One region of the Lysinibacillus fusiformis genome, then DNA from elsewhere that is predicted to be linked to it. Evidence: riboswitches for the same ligand, from Rfam matches in the RefSeq annotation. Region 1 holds a riboswitch; the other holds the start of a gene.
What was found. Region 1 has a riboswitch for FMN ahead of JTI58_RS15480 (ECF transporter S component). Riboswitches for the same ligand answer to the same signal wherever they lie in the genome.

Region 1 (4,687 bases):
TATATGCCTTAGTCAAAAATGAGGCTGGGACAAAACCCACCTCTAAATTAAAAAGCCTGTGAAATTTTACGATCAGTAAAATTTCACAGGCTTTAAATTTTTTCATAAAAAAATAAGGATCACTTCTGATAAAATTAAGTCACCACAACAAAATTATACAGAAAGAAGGATCCTTATGTTTAAAAATTATAACATGAATCAATTAGTTTTGCCTTTAGATTTAGAAGTAACATTACAAAAAAATGATATTGCCTTCCATGTCCACCATCTAGTTGAAAGTATCTCGCCTGAAGCGTTTGAACCATTCCTTCGAAATGAAGGCTGTCCCGCCTACCATCCACGCATGATGCTTAAAATTATCTTATGTGCTTATACACAATCTGTCTTCTCAGGGCGTAAAATTGAAGCCCTATTAAAAGATAGTCTTCGGATGATGTGGCTAGCTCAAGGGTATGAACCAAGCTACCGCACGATCAACCGTTTTCGTGTTCAACCAGAAATGAAAGAGTTGATCCGCCAATGTTTCGTCCAATTCCGTTGCCAGTTGGTCCAAGAAGAATTAATTGATCAGGAAGCTATTTTTATTGATGGAACAAAGATCGAAGCCAATGCGAACAAATTTACTTTCGTGTGGAAAAAATCCATCGAGAAATATCATAACGGATTAATTGAAAAATCAAACCAGTTATACGATGAGCTACTCGAGAAAGAAATCATACCAGAAATTGAACGAGAAAATGTAGAAGAATTAGCAGTAGAAGAGCTCGCCCAGATGGTAGAAAAAGTAGACGAAGTGATTTCCGCGTATGATCAAAAAATAGAGGATTCATCGGATGTAGCTGCGCGAAAAGCTTTAAGAGCCGAACGGAAATTCCCAAAGCAAGCACGCAAACAATTAATCGACTATATTGTACGTAAACTAAAATATCAAAAAGACTTTGAAATCTTTGGCATGCGAAATAGTTATTCCAAGACGGACTCAGATGCCACATTTATGCGAATGAAGGATGACTATATGAAAAATGGTCAATTGAAAGCAGGTTATAACATCCAAGTCGCAACAGAAGGTCAATATGTGCTTGCCTATAGTATCTATTCGAACCCAACGGATACACGTACCTTAATCCCGTTTTTAGATGAAATCGAACAACATTATTTTGAACTACCAAAACACGTTGTCGCAGATGCTGGATATGGTAGCGAACAAAATTATGATGATATCCTTTCGAATCGTAAACGAGAAGCCTTAATTACGTATAACTTGTATTTAAAAGAACAAAAGAAAAAGTATAAACAAAACGAATTCAATACAGCATACTGGGATTATGATGAAGAAAATGATCAATACACATGCCCGAACCAACAACAGCTTGTATTTAAATATCGTACCACGAAAACGGATCAATATGATTTCACGCGCGAGTTTAAGGTATACGAATGTGAAGACTGTTCCGAATGCCCATTCCGTTCATTATGTACAAAAGCAAAAGAAGGAAATAATCGTAAGTTAATAGTGAATGAGAAGTGGGAACAGCAAAAAGAATATGTAAGAACAAAGCTTTCAGAAGAAAAAACGAGTACCATTTATCGTCAACGCAAAATTGACGTGGAACCAGTTTTTGGATTCTTGAAAGCTAATTTGCGTTTCACTCGATTTTCTGTTCGAGGAAAATCGAAGGTTAAAAATGAAATAGGTCTGGCATTAATGGCTGTGAATTTAAGAAAATTCACAGCCATTAGGTATGGAGACAACATAAAAAATAGAGAAATCCTAATTTGAATTCATTCAAATTAGGATTTCTCACTAATTGAGGCTAGTTATGTCCCAGCCTCATTTTTATAATACATACAAATCTAATCGGATTTTTTTAAGCAGAACTATTTACTTTTTCTTGATAATTAATTATAGTAAGGTTGTAGTATAAAATAATATGATTCATCTTCGGGGCAGGGTGAAAATCCCGACCGGCGGTAATAGAGTGGTAAACCGTTAATGTTTTTCATTAACTCGAATGGTTTATGCTACACTCTTCAGCCCGCGACCTGTGCAAATTTATTTGCATGGCTGACTTGGTGTGATTCCAAGGCCGACAGTTAAAGTCTGGATGGGAGAAGATGGAGGTACGATCGTCATTCATTGTTATGAAGTGAACTATAGCCGAGCGCTTTTTTGTAGGGCTTTTTAAACAGTGCTCAAAAAATAGTTTATATTGACGCTTATTCGTCATGCCTTTCTCCCTTGTGCTTTTTCATGCATAAGGGTTTTTTCATGCTAACAATTGAAAGATCGTCACCTTTCTTCTTGCGAGATTGAATCAGCAAAGAGGAGAGAGTTTTCTATGAAGAAGAATGTTAAACTTCAATCGTTTATTACGATTGGTATGCTGAGCAGTATTTCGTTTTTATTAATGCTTTTTAATTTCCCAATTCCGCCGTTCCCAGCATTTTTGGAAGTGGACTTTAGTGATATGCCTGCATTAATAGCAGCCATCACAATGGGGCCTGTAGCTGGTATTTTAGTAGAGTTATTTAAAAATGTATTGGATTGGATTTTCTCAGGAACGCCAACAGGTGTGCCAGTAGGTCATATTGCTAACTTTACAACAGGTATTTTATTTATTTTACCAGTAAGCTTTATTTTTAATCGATTTAAAACAATTGCTGGTCTTGTTGGAGGTTTAGCAACAGGTACAGTCGTTATGGCAGTAGGCATGAGTATTTTAAACTATGTAGTATTTTTACCAATGTACACATACTTCTTAGGAATGGAACCTGTTGTAGGTGACTCACTTTATAAAATGATTGTCGCTGGGATTTTACCATTTAACATTGTGAAAGGTATTTTATTAACGGCTATTATGGCGTTTTTATTTACAACAATGCGCAAATGGATCGACCGTCAACGTTCTATCTATATATCAAAATAATATACGCTAACCTCGGGTGAATATACCCGAGGTTTTTTTGTTGAAGGAATGATGGATAGGGTTTAAGGATGTAACGGATAAATTACTAAAAAGAACGGATAGAAAGGCAAAACTAACGGATAAACATAGAAAAAAGTAATGGAGTGTTCTAGCTATCTAGTACTTTATCATTATGACCTAGTCGAAAGCTATATTTTCATGTAAAATAGGGAAGAGTTTAGAATGTTTGAGGAGTTTGAAGAGATGAGTGAACAAAAGGGACAGTGGTCTAGTAAATTAGGATTTATTTTAGCATCAGCAGGTGCTGCAATTGGACTAGGGGCAATTTGGAAACTACCCTATGTAACGGGACAAAGTGGTGGAGGAGCGTTTTTCCTAATCTTTGTGTTATTTACCTTGTTAATAGGGTTACCAATGCTATTGTCCGAGTATGTTTTGGGACGTGGTACACAATCAGAGGCTGTAACGGCATATAAAAAAATTGCTCCGACAAAGTCAGGCTGGGCTTGGATTGGTCGAATGGGTGTACTAGGTTGTTTTTTATTATTAACTTTTTATAGTGTAGTTGGAGGTTGGATCTTTATTTATAGCGGGCTCGGTGTTGCTGGCGCTGTAATCGATCCAGCAGTAGATCCAGCTGAGCTATTTGGAAAAATTATAGGTACGCCTTGGATTACGCTAGTTGGTTTAGTGTTGTTTACATTAGCCAATGTACTTGTGATTTCGTTAGGTGTACAAAATGGGATTGAAAAGGCCAATAAATGGATGATGCCGCTACTCTTTATAATGTTCATTGTCCTTGTTGTGCGTGCTGTTACATTGGATGGGGCAATGGAGGGCGTAAAATTCTTCTTATGGCCTGATTTCTCGAATATTACTGGAAAGGCATTATTAGAAGCGCTGGGGCAATCGTTCTTTGGGTTAGCAGTGGGATTCTCTTGTCTTGTTACATATAGTTCTTATCTAAAAAAAGATGTAAGTCTGCCAAATTCAGCAGGTTCTGTTGTGCTGTTAACTGTGCTAGTCTCATTTTTAGCAGGATTAGCGATTTTCCCTGTTGTGTTCGCCTTTGATTTAGAGCCAGCAGCGGGTCCAGGCTTGCTATTTATGGTGCTACCAACAGCTTTCAGTCAAATGCCATTCGGTGAAGTATTTTTAGCGATGTTTTTATTACTATTTTTATTTGCCACATTAACGTCATCATTTAGTTTATATGAAATTATTGTCGCGGCATTTATGGAACATAGTCAGAAATCACGTCCAATGTGGACACTTTTACTTGGTATAGTCGTATTTATTGCAGCTATTCCAGCAGCACTTTCTTCTAGTGTTTTATCGGATATAACGATTTTTGAGAAAAGTATTTTTGATGCAACCGATTTTCTAGTGTCAAACATCATGCTTCCATTAGGAAATTTATTCATTGCTATCTTTATTGCCCATGTAGTGGATAAAGAATTTGTGAAAAGAGAATTGTTAATGGGTAGTCAAATGGGACAAGGCTATTATTCATCATATCGTATGTTAATGTTAGTTGTCGTACCGATCATCATTCTTGTCGTGTTTGTTAATATGCTACTGCAATATTAAAGAAAAGGTGTATTCCATCTAATAGGAATACACCTTTCATAGTGTTGAAAAACAAAACCATCAATAGAATTTTTGTGAAAGGTGAAAATGGTTTCCGTTGCAGGCTACTTGCTTTCCTGTGGGCGAGCGCCGAATCGCTTCCTCCGCTACCGCTCCGTGCAGGGTTTCGC
Region 2 (4,687 bases), 280 kb from region 1:
ATGGAGCCGCAAAGGTAGGCAAAGAATAAAATACTTGTAATCGTACCCATGATATCTTTACCGATTTCATGTCCCGAAGATTTAAGTGCTTTGACAGAGATAGTAGGATCTTGCTCGTATAAAGCAAAAATGGAGGAAGCCATCGTAATAGAGACGTCCATGACAGCCCCAAGCGAGCCAATAAATAAACCTGCCATAAAGACTGTGCGATAGGGCCGTGTTAAAAATTGCATTTCTTCATAACGAAGACCATTTTCACCTGTCAACCAAATCACAATTGAGCTAATGATAAGCGCTATAACGGTTCCTAAAAGTGTGGACACAATGGCTACATACGTTTTTGTATTCAATCCACTAATGAGTAGGAGCGAAATAATGGTAAATAACAGGGCACAAATACCACTAACGAATAACAGACTTACGCCCCCATGTGTAACATAAAGATCTAATGCAAATGATAAGATCAAGGCATTGACAACCAAACTAATGATAGAAAACAAGCCCTGTCTTTTGCCTATAATGAGTAAGGCAAAAATAAAAATCCACGCAATCATGATCATGGTTTGATCACGTTTTAAATCGAGGATGGTACCTGTTAACCCTGATTGTGTTGTGTGATTATCTATGGTGACAAAGATTTCATTGCCTACATGGTATTTTTGATCAAAAGCACCAGAAGAAGAATAGTCATTCATCAAATGAATGGATTGCCCCTTATACTGTCCATTTTTGATCATGGCCGTAATTTCCTGTGTAAACAATTCATCCTCATTCTCATACATATCTGTCATCGGTTCCGATTCTGTGACGTTCACCTGTATTACTTCCGCTATCGGTCGTTCATAAAATTTTTCATTATGATGGACGAAAACAATTGAAATTCCACAACAGAGTGCTAATAAGGCATAGAAAACACCTTGCTTAAACGGTATATTTTTTAAAAATGTCAAGGAAATGACCTCCAAACTGTTAGACTGAATAGTCACCTGTAAAGGAACGTTTTTTTGATTGAGAAGTTTCACAAACAAGTTAAATGTCATCATTTTAATAATTTCTTTTACATTTATCAAGTCACGTCAGAGCTGCTTAAAATTTATATGACGAAAAAAATTTAAAAAGAAGGATGGATAATATAATAAAATAGTGTTATCGTAAGACTAGCTAAATAAAAGTATCCTTCGGGGTAGGGTGAAATTCCCGATCGGCGGTGATGAAGCAATTCAAAGTCCGTGAGCGCAAGCTGATTTGGTGCAAATCCAAAACCGACAGTGACAGTCTGGATGGGAGAAGGGTAAAAATGCGAGCTTTTTAAATTAATTCTAATTTAGAAGGTTTATTTGACTATGCATTTATTACGCCACTTCCCAATCATCTTTTGGGAAGTTTTTTTATTTAGCTACAATCGAATAGAAGATGTTCTTCGGGGTAGGGTGAAATTCCCAATCGGCGGTGATGAAGCAATTCAAAGTCCGTGAGCGCAAGCTGATTTGGTGCAAATCCAAAACCGACAGTGATAGTCTGGATGGGAGAAGAACAAATGAGATGACAGTCTATGGAAAAAATCGTTTTCAAGTAGGCTTATTTGTTGATGTCTTATACTCCCAAAACCCCTTTGATGAAAGGGGTTTTTATTTTTTATTGGTAGCTAGTGAAGGGAGAAGGATAAAACACAAAAACAGGTGGATAGACTTTCAAAAATGACGGATAAAACTTCAAAAGTGAAGGATAGAAGAGCAAATAAGAAGAGTAGGTGATGGAATGTTTACAGGGCTTGTAGAGGATATTGGTGTCGTAAAAGCTGTGCAAAGCGATCGGGACAGTATGAAAATTACGGTTCAATCCGTCAAGATAGCGGAGGATGTCAAGCTTGGCGACAGTATAGCAGTCAATGGTGTTTGTTTAACGGTGACACAATTTACTGAACAGCAGCTTACAATGGATGTTATGCCAGAAACAGTGAAAGCAACAAATTTACAGCAGCTGGCGCTAGGTGATTCAGTTAATTTGGAGCGTGCCATGCCTGCTAATGGACGATTTGGCGGTCATTTTGTTGCTGGTCATGTTGATGGAGTCGGTAAAATTTTGCGCATACGTCCAGTAGCAAATGCCGTTTATATGGATATAGAAATGTCAGATGAACTAACAAGCTTTTGTATTCCGAAGGGTTCCATAACAATTGATGGCACAAGCTTAACCCTTTTTCATGTTGAAGCGAATCGTGTCACGATTTCGCTCATTCCTCATACTTACAAAGAAACCGTTTTAGGTATGAAGAGGGTTGGAGCAATCGTTAATATCGAAACAGATTTAGTCGGTAAATATATTTTACAGCAACTAAAAAAAGGGCAAGTAACGCCAACAATTACGAGAGATTATTTAGCACAACATGGTTTTTAAAATAACAGAATGAGGAGATGATAATCGTGCTACATACAATTGAAGAAGCCATTGAGGATTTAAAGCAAGGCAACATGATTGTGGTGGTCGATGATGAGGATCGGGAAAATGAAGGAGATCTGCTGGCACTCGCTGAATTCATCACACCAGCAACGATCAACTTTATGGCAACCTATGGTAGAGGTTTAATCTGTACACCGATTTCGCAACAGATCGCACATAAGCTAGATTTACATCCGATGGTTCAGCGCAATACGGATAACCATCAAACCGCATTTACGGTGAGTATTGACCATGAAGATACAACGACAGGGATTAGCGCCTTTGAGCGTGCATTAACAATACAGAAAATGATAGAAAAGCAAGCTAAGCCGACTGATTTTCGTCGACCAGGTCATATTTTTCCGCTGATTGCGAAGGAGCATGGTGTGTTAGAACGGAGAGGGCATACAGAAGCGACAGTTGATTTGGCGAAGCTTTGTCATAGTGTACCAGCAGGTGTTATTTGTGAAATTATGGGTGATGATGGGCAAATGCTTCGTTTTGAGGAACTGACAAAGTTCGCGGCACATCATGGCTTAAAAATGATATCAATAGAAGCATTGGTTGTTTATCGTAATCAGTTATCCACAAATGAAAATAAAATTTCTATTTAAAAAGGAGCAAGAACAATGGGTCAAACATTTGAAGCACAATTAATTGGAACGGATTTAAAAATTGCAGTAGTTGTAGGTCGTTTTAATGAGTTCATTACAAGCAAATTATTAGATGGAGCAATGGATGGTTTAACACGCCATGGGGTTGATCCCGCATCTATTGATGTCGCATGGGTTCCAGGGGCTTTTGAAGTTCCTTTTATTGCGAAACAACTGGCAGAAACAAAGAAATATGATGCCATTATTGGTTTAGGTACCGTTATTCGTGGCTCTACAACTCATTATGACTATGTTTGTAATGAATCAGCAAAAGGCATTGCCAATGTATCGTTAACAACGAATGTACCTGTTATTTTCGGTATTGTCACGACTGAAAATATTGAACAGGCGATTGAAAGAGCAGGCACGAAATCTGGTAATAAAGGCTATGATGCTGCAATGTCTGCGATTGAGATGGCGAATCTAAAGAAAATGATTGGCTGAGGATAATTTGAATAACTCGTCACAACATTTGTTTCTTTGAATATTTTGAACAACCGTGGGAAAAATATGCTTAAGTGTATTTATTGAAGGTGATTGTTTTCATAAATGTACTAATCTTGAGCTGGCTCAGTAGGAGATGAGAAGTATTTCATCAATGGAACAAATGATCAATTTGAAAATGTTGAAATCACTATTTCAACGCTCTGCTGATGTGATTTTCCAACAATATAATTTTCAGCAATATACAGTACATTTGATAACTTGTGATGCAATGGTCAATGAGCAAATACTTCAAACTGTGGTTGTTCAACGTGTTCAATCTTTGTTAAGCAAAGTCTCTGAGGACATGTTAGAGGAAGAAATCGAACAGCATTTACACATTCCCTATTTACAAAAGATTTTATCGAAAGAGGATGCAGTGACAAGGGTCTATAAAGGCCATGTCTTATTGTATTTTGAAGAAAATCAGTTACTTTATTCTAGCGATATTTCAAAAAGACCAAATCGAGAGCCTGGGGAAACAACACTAGAACTAGTGGTCAAAGGACCTAGAGATGACTTTATTGAAGATGTTTTTATTAATATTGCTTTATTAAGAAAACGATTACCCACTAATTCTTTTAGTGTTGAGACATTAGAAATTGGCAAGCGTTCTAAAACAACAGTAGCCATCCTTTATATGGAAGACATTGTGAATTTAAATATGCTGGAACAAATTCGACTTCAATTACAAAAAATCGATACGGATATTGTTATCAATGGTGATTTGTTAATGGAAACAATCGAAAAGACAGCAACCATCCTTCCAAGACATGATTATACAGGAAGACCTGATTTTGCTATGCAGGCATTAATGAGAGGAAGAATTCTCTTAATGATTGATGGTGTGTCCTATGCCATAATTACACCTACAAATATTATGTTGCTCTTTAAATCGGCAGAGGATAATGAGTACCCAATCATTGTTAGCTCGATGGAACGATTACTCAGAATTGTCGGGATATTAATAAGTATGCTGCTGCCAGGTTTTTGGCTTGCATTGACGACTTATCATCAAGAACAGCTTCCATTTCTACTACTTGCAACAGTTGTCGAATCGAGAACGGGATTGCCTTTCCCAACCATTCTAGAAATTTTAATGATGTTATTTA

Region 2: it holds a riboswitch for FMN, as region 1 does, so the genes downstream of both, ribE (riboflavin synthase) here and JTI58_RS15480 (ECF transporter S component) in region 1, are expected to answer to the same signal.

What each region holds. Positions count from the first base shown of each region.
Region 1 is NZ_CP070490.1:3,180,238-3,184,924, forward strand. It holds gene JTI58_RS15470 (RNA polymerase subunit sigma) at 1-12, shown strand, start outside; gene JTI58_RS15475 (IS1182 family transposase) at 176-1,780, shown strand; FMN riboswitch at 1,935-2,121, shown strand; gene JTI58_RS15480 (ECF transporter S component) at 2,340-2,927, shown strand; gene JTI58_RS15485 (sodium-dependent transporter) at 3,171-4,517, shown strand.
Region 2 is NZ_CP070490.1:3,462,228-3,466,914, forward strand. It holds gene JTI58_RS16835 (YibE/F family protein) at 1-950, opposite strand, end outside; FMN riboswitch at 1,171-1,296, shown strand; FMN riboswitch at 1,413-1,538, shown strand; gene ribE (riboflavin synthase) at 1,759-2,397, shown strand; gene ribB (3,4-dihydroxy-2-butanone-4-phosphate synthase) at 2,424-3,053, shown strand; gene ribH (6,7-dimethyl-8-ribityllumazine synthase) at 3,069-3,536, shown strand; gene JTI58_RS16855 (spore germination protein) at 3,691-4,687, shown strand, end outside.